Linked DNA regions of Chitinophaga varians. The protein of the gene in region 1 binds, or shares a complex with, the protein of each later gene. Links are inferred from orthologs where the notes say so. Each region holds a gene or a part of one and is shown on either strand. Other genes may lie near its edges.

What was found. The genes of interacting proteins can lie anywhere in the genome.
Region 2: the proteins of uvrB (region 1) and HGH92_RS12965 are in contact, whole or in part, in a crystal structure (PDB 7EGT), measured with the Thermus thermophilus proteins. The link is inferred for Chitinophaga varians from one-to-one orthologs. Residues at the interface, in WP_096411307.1 of Thermus thermophilus: Glu23, Leu25, Arg26, Asp27, Gly28, Glu29, Arg30, Phe31, Arg55, Glu326, Asp327, Phe328, Glu379, Ser382, Gln383, His398, Gly400, Arg401; in WP_096412145.1 of Thermus thermophilus: His654, Arg656, Phe657, Gln666, Asp668, Glu669, Lys680, Arg681, Leu682, Ser683, Lys685, Tyr686, Ala687.

What each region holds. Positions count from the first base shown.
Region 1 is NZ_JABAIA010000001.1:2,552,684-2,558,429, reverse strand. Bases 1,514-4,453 are described here. They hold uvrB (excinuclease ABC subunit UvrB), read left to right. Parts: upstream 1,514-1,927; coding sequence 1,928-3,979; downstream 3,980-4,453. Other genes in these bases: HGH92_RS10390 (ammonium transporter), read left to right, coding at 4,389-4,453; HGH92_RS10400 (S1/P1 nuclease), read right to left, coding at 1,514-1,824. In the rest of the region: HGH92_RS10405 (PfkB family carbohydrate kinase), read left to right, coding at 33-956; more of HGH92_RS10400, read right to left, coding at 1,033-1,513; more of HGH92_RS10390, read left to right, coding at 4,454-5,746. UniProt on the Escherichia coli protein: The UvrABC repair system catalyzes the recognition and processing of DNA lesions. A damage recognition complex composed of 2 UvrA and 2 UvrB subunits scans DNA for abnormalities.
Region 2 is NZ_JABAIA010000001.1:3,158,739-3,163,164, forward strand. Bases 1-3,023 are described here. They hold HGH92_RS12965 (ATP-dependent helicase), read left to right. Parts: upstream 1-352; coding sequence 353-2,695; downstream 2,696-3,023. Other genes in these bases: HGH92_RS12970 (regulatory protein RecX), read left to right, coding at 2,701-3,023. In the rest of the region: more of HGH92_RS12970, read left to right, coding at 3,024-3,159; HGH92_RS12975 (amidohydrolase), read left to right, coding at 3,225-4,031; HGH92_RS12980 (VOC family protein), read left to right, coding at 4,044-4,426. UniProt on the Escherichia coli protein: A helicase with DNA-dependent ATPase activity. Unwinds DNA duplexes with 3'-5' polarity. Translocates on single-stranded DNA with 3'-5' polarity. Initiates unwinding more efficiently from a nicked substrate than double-stranded DNA.

The sequences.
Region 1 (5,746 bases):
AATTTTAAACTAATAAACTTCAGGAAAGTAACATGGCTCTTACAGTCGTAGGCACAATGGCGTTTGATGAAATTGAAACGCCCTTTGGTAAATCAGGAAAAATCATTGGCGGTTCCGCCACCTATATCGCATGGGCTGCTTCTAATTTTGTACAACCGGTTAACCAGGTTTCCGTGGTGGGTGAAGATTTCCCACAGGCTGAGCTGGACGCGCTGACTGCCAGAGGTGTGGCATTAGACGGAGTACAGGTGAAGAAAGGCGAAAAATCTTTCTACTGGTCCGGTAAATACCACATGGACATGAACACCCGCGATTCGCTGGTGACTGACCTGAACGTACTGGCGGACTTTAATCCGGTTATCCCGGAAAGCTACCAGGGCAGCGAATTCCTCATCCTGGGGAACCTTACACCGCAGGTACAGATGAGTGTAATTGACCAGCTGACGGTCCGCCCTAAGCTCATCGTAATGGACACCATGAACTTCTGGATGGAAGTGGCCATGGAAGACCTGCTGAAAGTGCTGAAGAAAGTAGACCTGCTGATGGTGAACGATAGCGAAGCACGTCAGTTGAGCGGTGAATACTCTCTGGTGAAAGCGGCCAAAAAAATTCTGACCATGGGCCCCCGCTACCTGATCATCAAAAAAGGTGAACATGGTGCGCTGCTCTTCCACGAAAACCATGTGTTCTTCGCTCCGGCTATGCCGCTGGACGAGGTATACGACCCAACCGGCGCCGGTGACACCTTCGCAGGTGGTTTTATCGGTTACCTGGCGAAAACCCGCGATATCTCCTTCGAAAACATGAAGACCGCGATCATCGTAGGTTCTGCTATGGCGTCCTTCTGCGTGGAAAAATTTGGTACTTCCCGCCTGACAGAAGTAACGCATGAAGAACTGAATGCCCGTCTGGAACAGTTTGTACAGCTGGTAAACTTCGACATCGACCTGGTATAGGCCAGATAAGTCATATAAAAGGAGCGGCCAACCTGTTCAGGTTGGCCGCTCCTTTTATATGATAGCCCGGAGGAAATTATTTGAAGATCCCGTTCAGGATGGTGGCGAGGCGCAGGCCTCCTTTCAGGAGCTGGTTGTTCATGTCTTCCACAAACACATAGTTGTAGCGGTAACTGAGTTTAGCGTCCGGGTTAGTGTAGCCGTACACTTTGTCTGCCAGCAGGTGAGACTCAAACATCCAGTCAGCGATAGTGCCGCTTTGCAGGGCTTTGACCCGCGCAGGAGTGGCGATGTCGATAGCTTTGGTATATTCCGTGTAGCTGAGCTGCTGAAAGTCGATCAGTTGTTCATCCCATACGCGATGCAGGTTGGATGGCTGGTTGAACCACATGACATTGATTTTGTTGCCGCCCATGTCTTCATCACGCCCGACGTGCAGCGGCTGGTGCATATCGCCCAGCATATGTACGAGGAAGGTGAGGGAAAAAAGCTTCTTTTCTTTGGTCAGCTGTTTGTTTTTCAGGTCACGGACCATCGCCTGTGTTTGAGTGTACAGGTTTTCACCGGTGGCTGCTTTCAGGAGGCTGTCAAATTCCGCGCGGCTGATATTGGCCGGAAAATCGAGATAGTGCCATTTGTTGGTATGGTCGTACTGGTGTGTAGTGTCGGATTTGATGAAATCAGGCCAGTTAGCGATCATAGGCAGGCTTTGGCGGCCCAGGATGTTGGCAATGGCTTTTTTAGCCTGTGGCGTCAGGTGCTGCCAGGCAATCTCTGCTACAATGCGGTGCCCGTTAGGCCCCCAGGCAAAGCTGGCTAAAGGAAGTAAAAAGGCCAGAATCAGGCCTGTCAGGATCTTTTTTCTCATGAGTAAGTCAGTGATTGAAAGGGCAAAAGTAAAGCTCTTTTTTTAACACTTTGACATGTGTCATTTTAGTATTTTTACATACTGCTCAAATGAAATTTTCAATATGCCATTTAAGATACATGCGCCTTATGCTCCCGCTGGTGACCAGCCGGAAGCTATCAGACAATTGACTGAAGGAGTACTGGAAGGTGAACAATATCAGACACTTTTAGGGGTGACCGGATCGGGAAAAACCTTTACGGTGGCCAACGTCATCCAGAATGTACAGCGCCCTACCCTGGTGCTGACCCACAACAAGACCCTGGTTGCCCAGTTATATGGAGAACTTAAACAATTTTTCCCGGAGAATGCGGTGGAATATTTCGTGTCCTACTATGATTACTACCAGCCTGAAGCATATATGCCGGTGAGCGATACCTATATAGAAAAGGACCTCGCCATCAATGAAGAACTGGACAAGTTACGACTGAGGGCCACGTCCAACCTGCTTTCCGGACGCCGTGATATTATTGTGGTGGCCAGCGTTTCCTGTATTTATGGTATGGGTAACCCCACCGAATATGAAAACGGGATTATCCGTATCCACCAGGGACAGACCTTTAGCCGGAACGCCTTCCTCCATGGACTGGTGAATTCCCTGTACAGCCGTACTACCGGCGATTTTAACAGGGGGAATTTCCGCGTACAGGGCGATACGGTAGACATCAACCTGCCTTATGTGGATTATGGTTACCGTATTACCTTCTTTGGTGATGAAATTGAAGAAATAGAAAGCTTCGATGTACAGAACGGAAAACGTATCGGTACCATGGACAATGCGGCCATCTTCCCGGCCAACCTGTACCTTGCGCCTAAAGACATCATGCAGCAGGTGATCTACGAAATACAGGACGAACTGCATGCCCAGGTGGAATATTTTAAATCCAACGGGAAACTGATAGAAGCCCAACGATTGTCCGAAAGAGTAAACTATGATGTGGAGATGATCCGTGAGCTGGGCTACTGTAGCGGTATTGAGAACTATTCCCGTTTCCTGGACCGCCGTAAGCCTGGTACCCGTCCATTCTGCCTGATGGATTATTTCCCGAAGGATTTTCTGTTGGTGATCGATGAAAGCCACGTGACCATTCCGCAGATTGGCGGTATGTATGGTGGCGACCGTTCCCGTAAGCTAAACCTCGTGGAATTCGGTTTCCGCCTGCCTTCAGCGATGGACAACAGGCCGCTCAATTTTTATGAGTTTGAGAACATGGTGAACCAGGCCATCTTCGTGAGTGCTACTCCGGGCGATTATGAGCTGAAAAAGACAGAAGGTATTGTGGTGGAACAGGTGGTCCGTCCGACGGGCCTGCTGGAGCCACCTATTGAAATACGTCCGAGCGTGAACCAGGTGGACGACCTCCTGGATGAAATAGATAAGCGGGTGCTGAAAGGCGACCGTGTGCTGGTGACTACGCTGACCAAACGGATGGCTGAAGAGATGGACAAATACCTGGGACGTATTAATATTAAGTCGCGTTACATCCACTCTGAGGTGGATACGCTGGAGCGTATCGAGATATTGCGCGACCTGCGTTTAGGAAATATCGACGTACTGGTGGGCGTGAACCTGCTGAGGGAAGGGCTTGATCTTCCGGAGGTGTCGCTGGTGGCTATTCTGGATGCCGACAAAGAAGGCTTCCTGCGTGATGAGCGTTCGCTGACGCAGACGGCCGGTCGTGCTGCGCGTAACGTAGACGGGCTGGTGATCTTCTATGCGGACCATATCACGGACAGTATGCAGCGTACGATTGATGAAACCACGCGTCGCCGGGAAAAACAGGCGGCGTATAATGTGGAACATAATATTACGCCAAGGACAGTGCGTAAGAGCAAGGAGCAGATACTCGGACAAACATCAGTATTGGAAATCAAACATTTTGACGAGTCCTCTCCTTATGCCGTGCATGACGTGTCGCTGGTAGCGGAAGATGCTGTACAATTGGCCAAAGAAACGACAGCTTCGGCCAAAACGATTCCGCAGATGGAAAAAGCTATTCAGAAAGTGAAGAAGGACATGGAAAAAGCGGCAAAAGACCTCGACTTTATGGAAGCTGCCCGTTTACGCGACCAGATGTTTGCGATGGAGCGGGAATTGCAGGATATGAAACATTAAATCGTCCTCCGTTTTTAAAAAGTTATATAGAATTATTTATAATATATCACTGGAAAAATTAAGAATCCAGTGATATATTATATATGTGTATAAAGTTGATAAACAATTTACTGTAAAGGATTATAGCTAATCATAGTAACACCTCTCCCTGATTTTATTGAAAAAAACTTAAGCCTCTTAGGTTGATTTGTAATTAATTGATTAAGAGTTTATTATGTTTATGATATCGATTGCAAAATGTACCCCGTAGCAATAGAATAAAAGATTGATATTATTATTTATTGGTATATGATTGAGTTAATCCTAATTTTAATAGCGATTATTCAAATAATTCTATTTTTAGGCCCTTCTATTTGATGTTTTAAATTTCATATCTACTTTTATTTAAGAAATTTAAAAATCAAATGCTATGAAGAAAAGTTCATTCCAAGACTATCTCCCCTTTATTTTTCTGGCGGTAATAGCAGTAATTGGAATTTTTATTCCAGCTCTCCCCAATTTTTCAGATGTTAGTAAATATAATACGGCTGACATCGCCTGGATTCTTGTAGCCTCTTCTTTGGTGTTTTTGATGACTCCCGGCCTTTCCTTCTTTTATGGAGGTATGGTGAACCGGAAAAATGTGATCTCTACCATGATGCAGAGTTTTATTGCAACCGGGTTGATCAGCATAGTATGGGTAGTTGTTGGGTTTAGCCTGGCATTTGGAAAGTCTTATCATGGCATTATCGGTTCTCCTTCTACATATTTTATGTTTAACCATGTTGGTTCCGGCGCTCCCTGGAGCCTGGCTCCCACAATCCCGTTGTTGTTGTTTGCGCTCTTCCAGATGAAGTTCGCCATCATCACGCCGGCGCTGGTGGTAGGTGCAGTAGCGGAAAGAATTCGTTTTACTTCTTATGTACTGTTCATGGTGCTGTTCAGCGTCCTGGTATATGCTCCTATTGCACACTGGACCTGGCATCCGGATGGTATTCTCTTTAAGCTGGGTGTACTGGACTTTGCCGGCGGCACAGTGGTACACATCTCTGCTGGTTGCGCTGCCCTCGCGGGTGCCCTGGTGCTGAAACGCAGAAAAGACCATATTGAAAAGAAAGAACTGCAGCCTGCAAATATTCCCTTTGTACTGTTAGGCACTGGTTTGCTGTGGTTTGGCTGGTTTGGTTTCAACGCCGGTTCTGCACTGGGTGCCAATGCTCTGGCGGCCACCGCTTTTGCCACTACCAATACGGCTACTGCAGCTGCGGGCCTTTCCTGGGTTTTCTTTGATGTGATCCGTGGAAGAAAACCATCGGCGCTCGGTTTCTGCATCGGCGCAGTAGTAGGCCTGGTGGCTATTACACCGGCAGCCGGCTATGTTGCTATCCCGCAAAGCATATTCATCGGCTTTATTGCTGCCATTGTTTCTAATATGGCAGTTCACTGGAAATCAAAAACCAGCATCGACGACACACTGGACGTGTTCCCCTGTCATGGACTCGGTGGTATGGTAGGCATGCTGTTGACCGGCATCTTCGCTACCAAGGCTATCAACGAAGGCGGCAACAACGGCTGGTTCTACGGAAACTTCGAACTGTTCAAAAATCAGGTGCTGGGACTGTTACTGGTAGTGGCTTACAGCTTCACCGTGTCTTATGCTATCTTCAAACTGATCAACCTCATCCATCCGCTGCGGGTTACTGAAGACGAAGAAGCACTCGGTCTGGACGCTACCCAGCACAATGAACACTATCATCCTGCCATGCTGAGTGTAACCGACAACGGATC
Region 2 (4,426 bases), 600 kb from region 1 along the record:
CAAACAGGACAAAATACCGGAAGCCGCTGTTCTATGAATACCCAGGAATGGGCTGAGATGTGTTATGATACACCAGTAACCCGCGTTGCAGTAACCCCACTGCAGCTCAGATGGCCAGTATCTGTTGTGCTGAGTTTGCGGGCTTCGGTTCTGGCCGCAGCCCCGAAAGTGAACATACTTTCCTATCCGTTTTCATCATTTTAAAAAATATCCCATAACCGTCCCTTTCAGCCTGCTGGCCATATCCCGCCGGCAAAAGTTAGACGCATGCCCAACTGCCTCTTCAAAATCAGAAGAATCACAGTTTCATTTCGTACTTTTACACCCTCAAAAAAGTCTCAAAAAAGTCGTGATGAAGGCAAATTATTTAGACGAGCTTAACGAAAAACAGCGGGAAGCAGTAACACATATCAATGGCCCCCTGATGATCGTTGCAGGCGCCGGTTCGGGAAAAACAAAAGTACTGACCACGCGTATTGCACACCTGATGCGGAACGGGGTCGACGCGTTTAATATTCTGTCGCTGACTTTTACCAACAAAGCGGCACGTGAAATGAAGGAACGTGTGGAAAAAATCCTGGGAGGCAGCGAAGCCCGCAACCTCTATATCGGTACCTTCCACTCCGTATTTGCCCGCCTTCTCCGTGCAGAAGCACACCGGCTGGGCTATCCCAACGATTTTACCATCTACGATGCAGATGACGCCAAAAGCGTGGTGAAAACCATCGTGAACGAGCTTAACCTCGACGATAAGCACTATAAACCCAACTTCGTATACAACCGGATCTCCGCTGCCAAAAACAGCCTCATGGGACCGGAAGAATATCAGCTCGACCATCTCGTGCAACAGGAAGACATGCGGGCCAACAGGCCTCTGATCGGCAAGATCTACGATATGTACGCCAAACGCTGCTTTAAAAACGGCGCGATGGACTTCGATGATCTCCTCTTTAAAATGTACGTGCTGCTCAAAAGCTTTCCCGAAGTACTGCACAAATACCAGCATAAGTTTAAATATATCATGATCGATGAGTACCAGGATACCAACCCTGCTCAGTACGAGATCATCAAACTGCTGGGCGCTGTCAACGAAAATATATGCGTGGTAGGTGATGATGCCCAAAGTATCTACTCCTTCCGCGGCGCCACCATCCAGAACATCCTCCAGTTTGAAAAAGACTACGACGACGTGAAGGTGGTGAAACTGGAACAAAACTACCGCAGCACCAAATCTATCCTGAGCGTGGCCAATGAAGTGATTGCCCATAACAAGGGACAGATCGAAAAAAACCTGTGGACCGACAATACGGAAGGTGATACCATCAAACTGGTACGCACCATGACCGATAATGAAGAGGGGAAATTCGTAGCGGACACCATCGCGGAACAAAAACTGCGCAACCACTACGAAAACCGTGATTTCGTTATCCTTTACCGTACCAACGCCCAGAGCCGTTCCTTCGAGGAAAGCCTGCGGCGGAAAGCCATTCCCTACCGCATCTTCGGCGGCCTTTCGTTCTACCAGCGTAAGGAAATCAAGGACTTTGTGGCCTACCTCCGTGTAACCATGAACACCCGTGACGAAGAAGCGCTGAAAAGAATCATCAACTACCCGGTACGTGGCATCGGTAAAACCACCCTGGAAAAAACCATTGTGCTCGCCAACGAACACAACATCACCATGTGGGAAGTGCTGGAAAGGGCCCGGGAGTTCGGTTTCAAAGGCGGCACCCTTGAGGCCATCGAAGCCTTTGTAGTGATGATTAAAAGTTTCCAGGCACTGCTGACCACGCACAACGCTTACGATGTAGCGGTAGTAGTGGGCAAATCCACCAATATCGTAAAAGAACTGTTCAACGATAAAACCACTGAAGGCCTCGCCCGCTATGAAAACGTGCAGGAATTGTTGAACTCCATCAAGGAGTTCACCGAAACGCCCGATGAAGAAGGCGAGCTGCTGGACAAAAGCATGGGCTCCTATCTGCAGCAGATCACACTGCTTACAGATGCAGACCAGGGCAACGACGAAGACAGCAATGTGGTGAAGCTGATGACCATCCACGCGGCCAAAGGGCTGGAGTTCCCCGTGGTATTTACAGTGGGCCTCGAAGAAACCCTGTTCCCCAGCGGGATGTCTATCAATACCCGGGAAGAGCTGGAAGAGGAAAGGCGTTTGTTCTATGTGGCCATTACCCGCGCTAAAGCAAGGCTGTGGCTTACACACGCCAACAGCCGCTACCGCTTCGGTAACCTGGTACAGAATGAGCCCAGCCGCTTCCTGGAAGAGATGCCGGAGAAATTCATTGACCGCAGTTATGCCGGCGGCGGAAGTGTCCGCAACGCTTTTGGCGGCGGCAACACCGCCGGATGGGGCGGTGGCAGCAATATGGGCAATATGTTTGACCGGATGCAGAAAAAGACGCCCGGACAACCAGCCTCCCAGCCGTCTTCTCCCAAACCGGCACCACGGCCAACTTCTCCCGCCACCACCCATGTGCCTACACCAGGCTTCGCCCCGGATGATCCGGCAGGCATGGAACCAGGTATGCAGGTGGAGCACCAGAAATTTGGCTTCGGTACCATCATGGGCATGGAAGGCGCTCCCAACAACAGGATCGCGACAGTGGTTTTCCCTAAAGGCGGCGGCGAAAAGAAAATTATGCTTAACTACGCCAAGCTGAGGATCGTAAGATAACCTGCATGGAAAAAGAACTGGAGATGCTGCGCCGCTACTGTGCCTATCAGGAGCGGTGCCATCAGGAAGTGAAATATAAATGCCTGGAGCTGGGACTACGGGGCGATGCAGTGGAAGAAGCCATTGCGGAACTGATAGCAGACAATTTCCTGAATGAGGAAAGATATGCCAAAGCTTTTGCCGGCGGCAAATTCAGGATAAAACAATGGGGCCGCAATAAAATAAAGGCGGAACTGAAACAGAAACAAGTGTCTGACTACTGCATCCGCAAAGGGCTGGCAGAGATTGACGAAGACGACTACTACGCTGTATTGTTGAAGCTGGCTGACAGGAAATGGCAGTCACTAGACCGTGAAACTGCGCTCAAACGGCGGTACAAAACCACGCAACACCTTTTGCAGCGCGGATTTGAAAGCTCCCTGATTAACGATGTGCTTGAAGAAATTGCAAATAATGATGCCTGAAATCAGCATAATTTGAAAAGTTTCTAATGCCTCAGGCAGTACATTTGTAGCTATAATACCCGATAATGGCAGATTTAAAAGTTACACTGATACAATCCCGGCTTTACTGGGAGGATATTGCGGCAAACCTGCAGATGTTCGATGAAAAAATCGACAGCATTGGTGAGCGGACAGAAGTGGTATTTTTACCCGAAATGTTCAGCACCGGCTTCAGCATGCAGCCGGAGAAACTGGCGGAAACCATGGACGGAAGCGCTGTGCAGTGGATGAAGAAAAAGGCTGCGGAAAAAAATATCATCCTCACCGGCAGCCTGATCATCGAAGAAAATGGTCATTATGTAAACCGCCTCATCTGGATGCTGCCCAACGGCACCTATGGCACCTACGATAAGCGCCACCTGTTTGGTTATGCCGGCGAACATGAGCATTACCAGCCGGGCAACAAACGGCTGATTGCCCAGGTGAAAGGCTGGAAAATCAATCTGAATATCTGTTATGATATGCGTTTCCCGGTATGGGCCCGCAATACCATCCAGGAAGACGGCACCCCCGCCTATGATGTGCTGGTATATGTGGCCAACTGGCCGGAACGCCGCAGCACTGCATGGACCACACTGCTGCAGGCCCGCGCCATCGAAAACCAGTGTTACGCTATCGGCGTTAACAGGGTCGGCGATGACGGCAATAAAATCTACCACAGCGGCGAAACCAGCCTGATAGATCCTATGGGAGAAGTTATCTACCGCAAATCACACGACGAGGATATTTTTACGTATACCCTTCAACGTGACAGGCTGGAAGAAGTCAGGAAAAACATTCCTTTCCTGAAAGATGCCGACAACTTCACTATTCTCAGTAACGAACTCGTTTAACCTTTATCATAGATGCTCCTGCAGGCCGTACACCACATCGCTGTTATTTGTGCTGATTACCATCGTAGCAAAGCCTTTTATACCGATGTGCTGGGCTTGCAGGTCATCCGGGAGGTATACCGCGAAGAGCGGGACTCCTGGAAGCTGGACCTGGCGCTGGGCGACCAGTATGTGATAGAGCTTTTTTCTTTCCCCGGTCCGCCTCCGCGCCCCAGTCGGCCCGAAGCCTGTGGCCTCCGGCACCTTGCCTTTGCGGTGAACGATATCGCTGCTGCGGTACAGCAACTGCAACAGAAAGGCGTAACCACCGAACCCATTCGCACAGACCCTTACACCGGTAAGCGTTTCACTTTTTTTACTGACCCTGATGGCCTACCTTTAGAGTTGTACGAGCA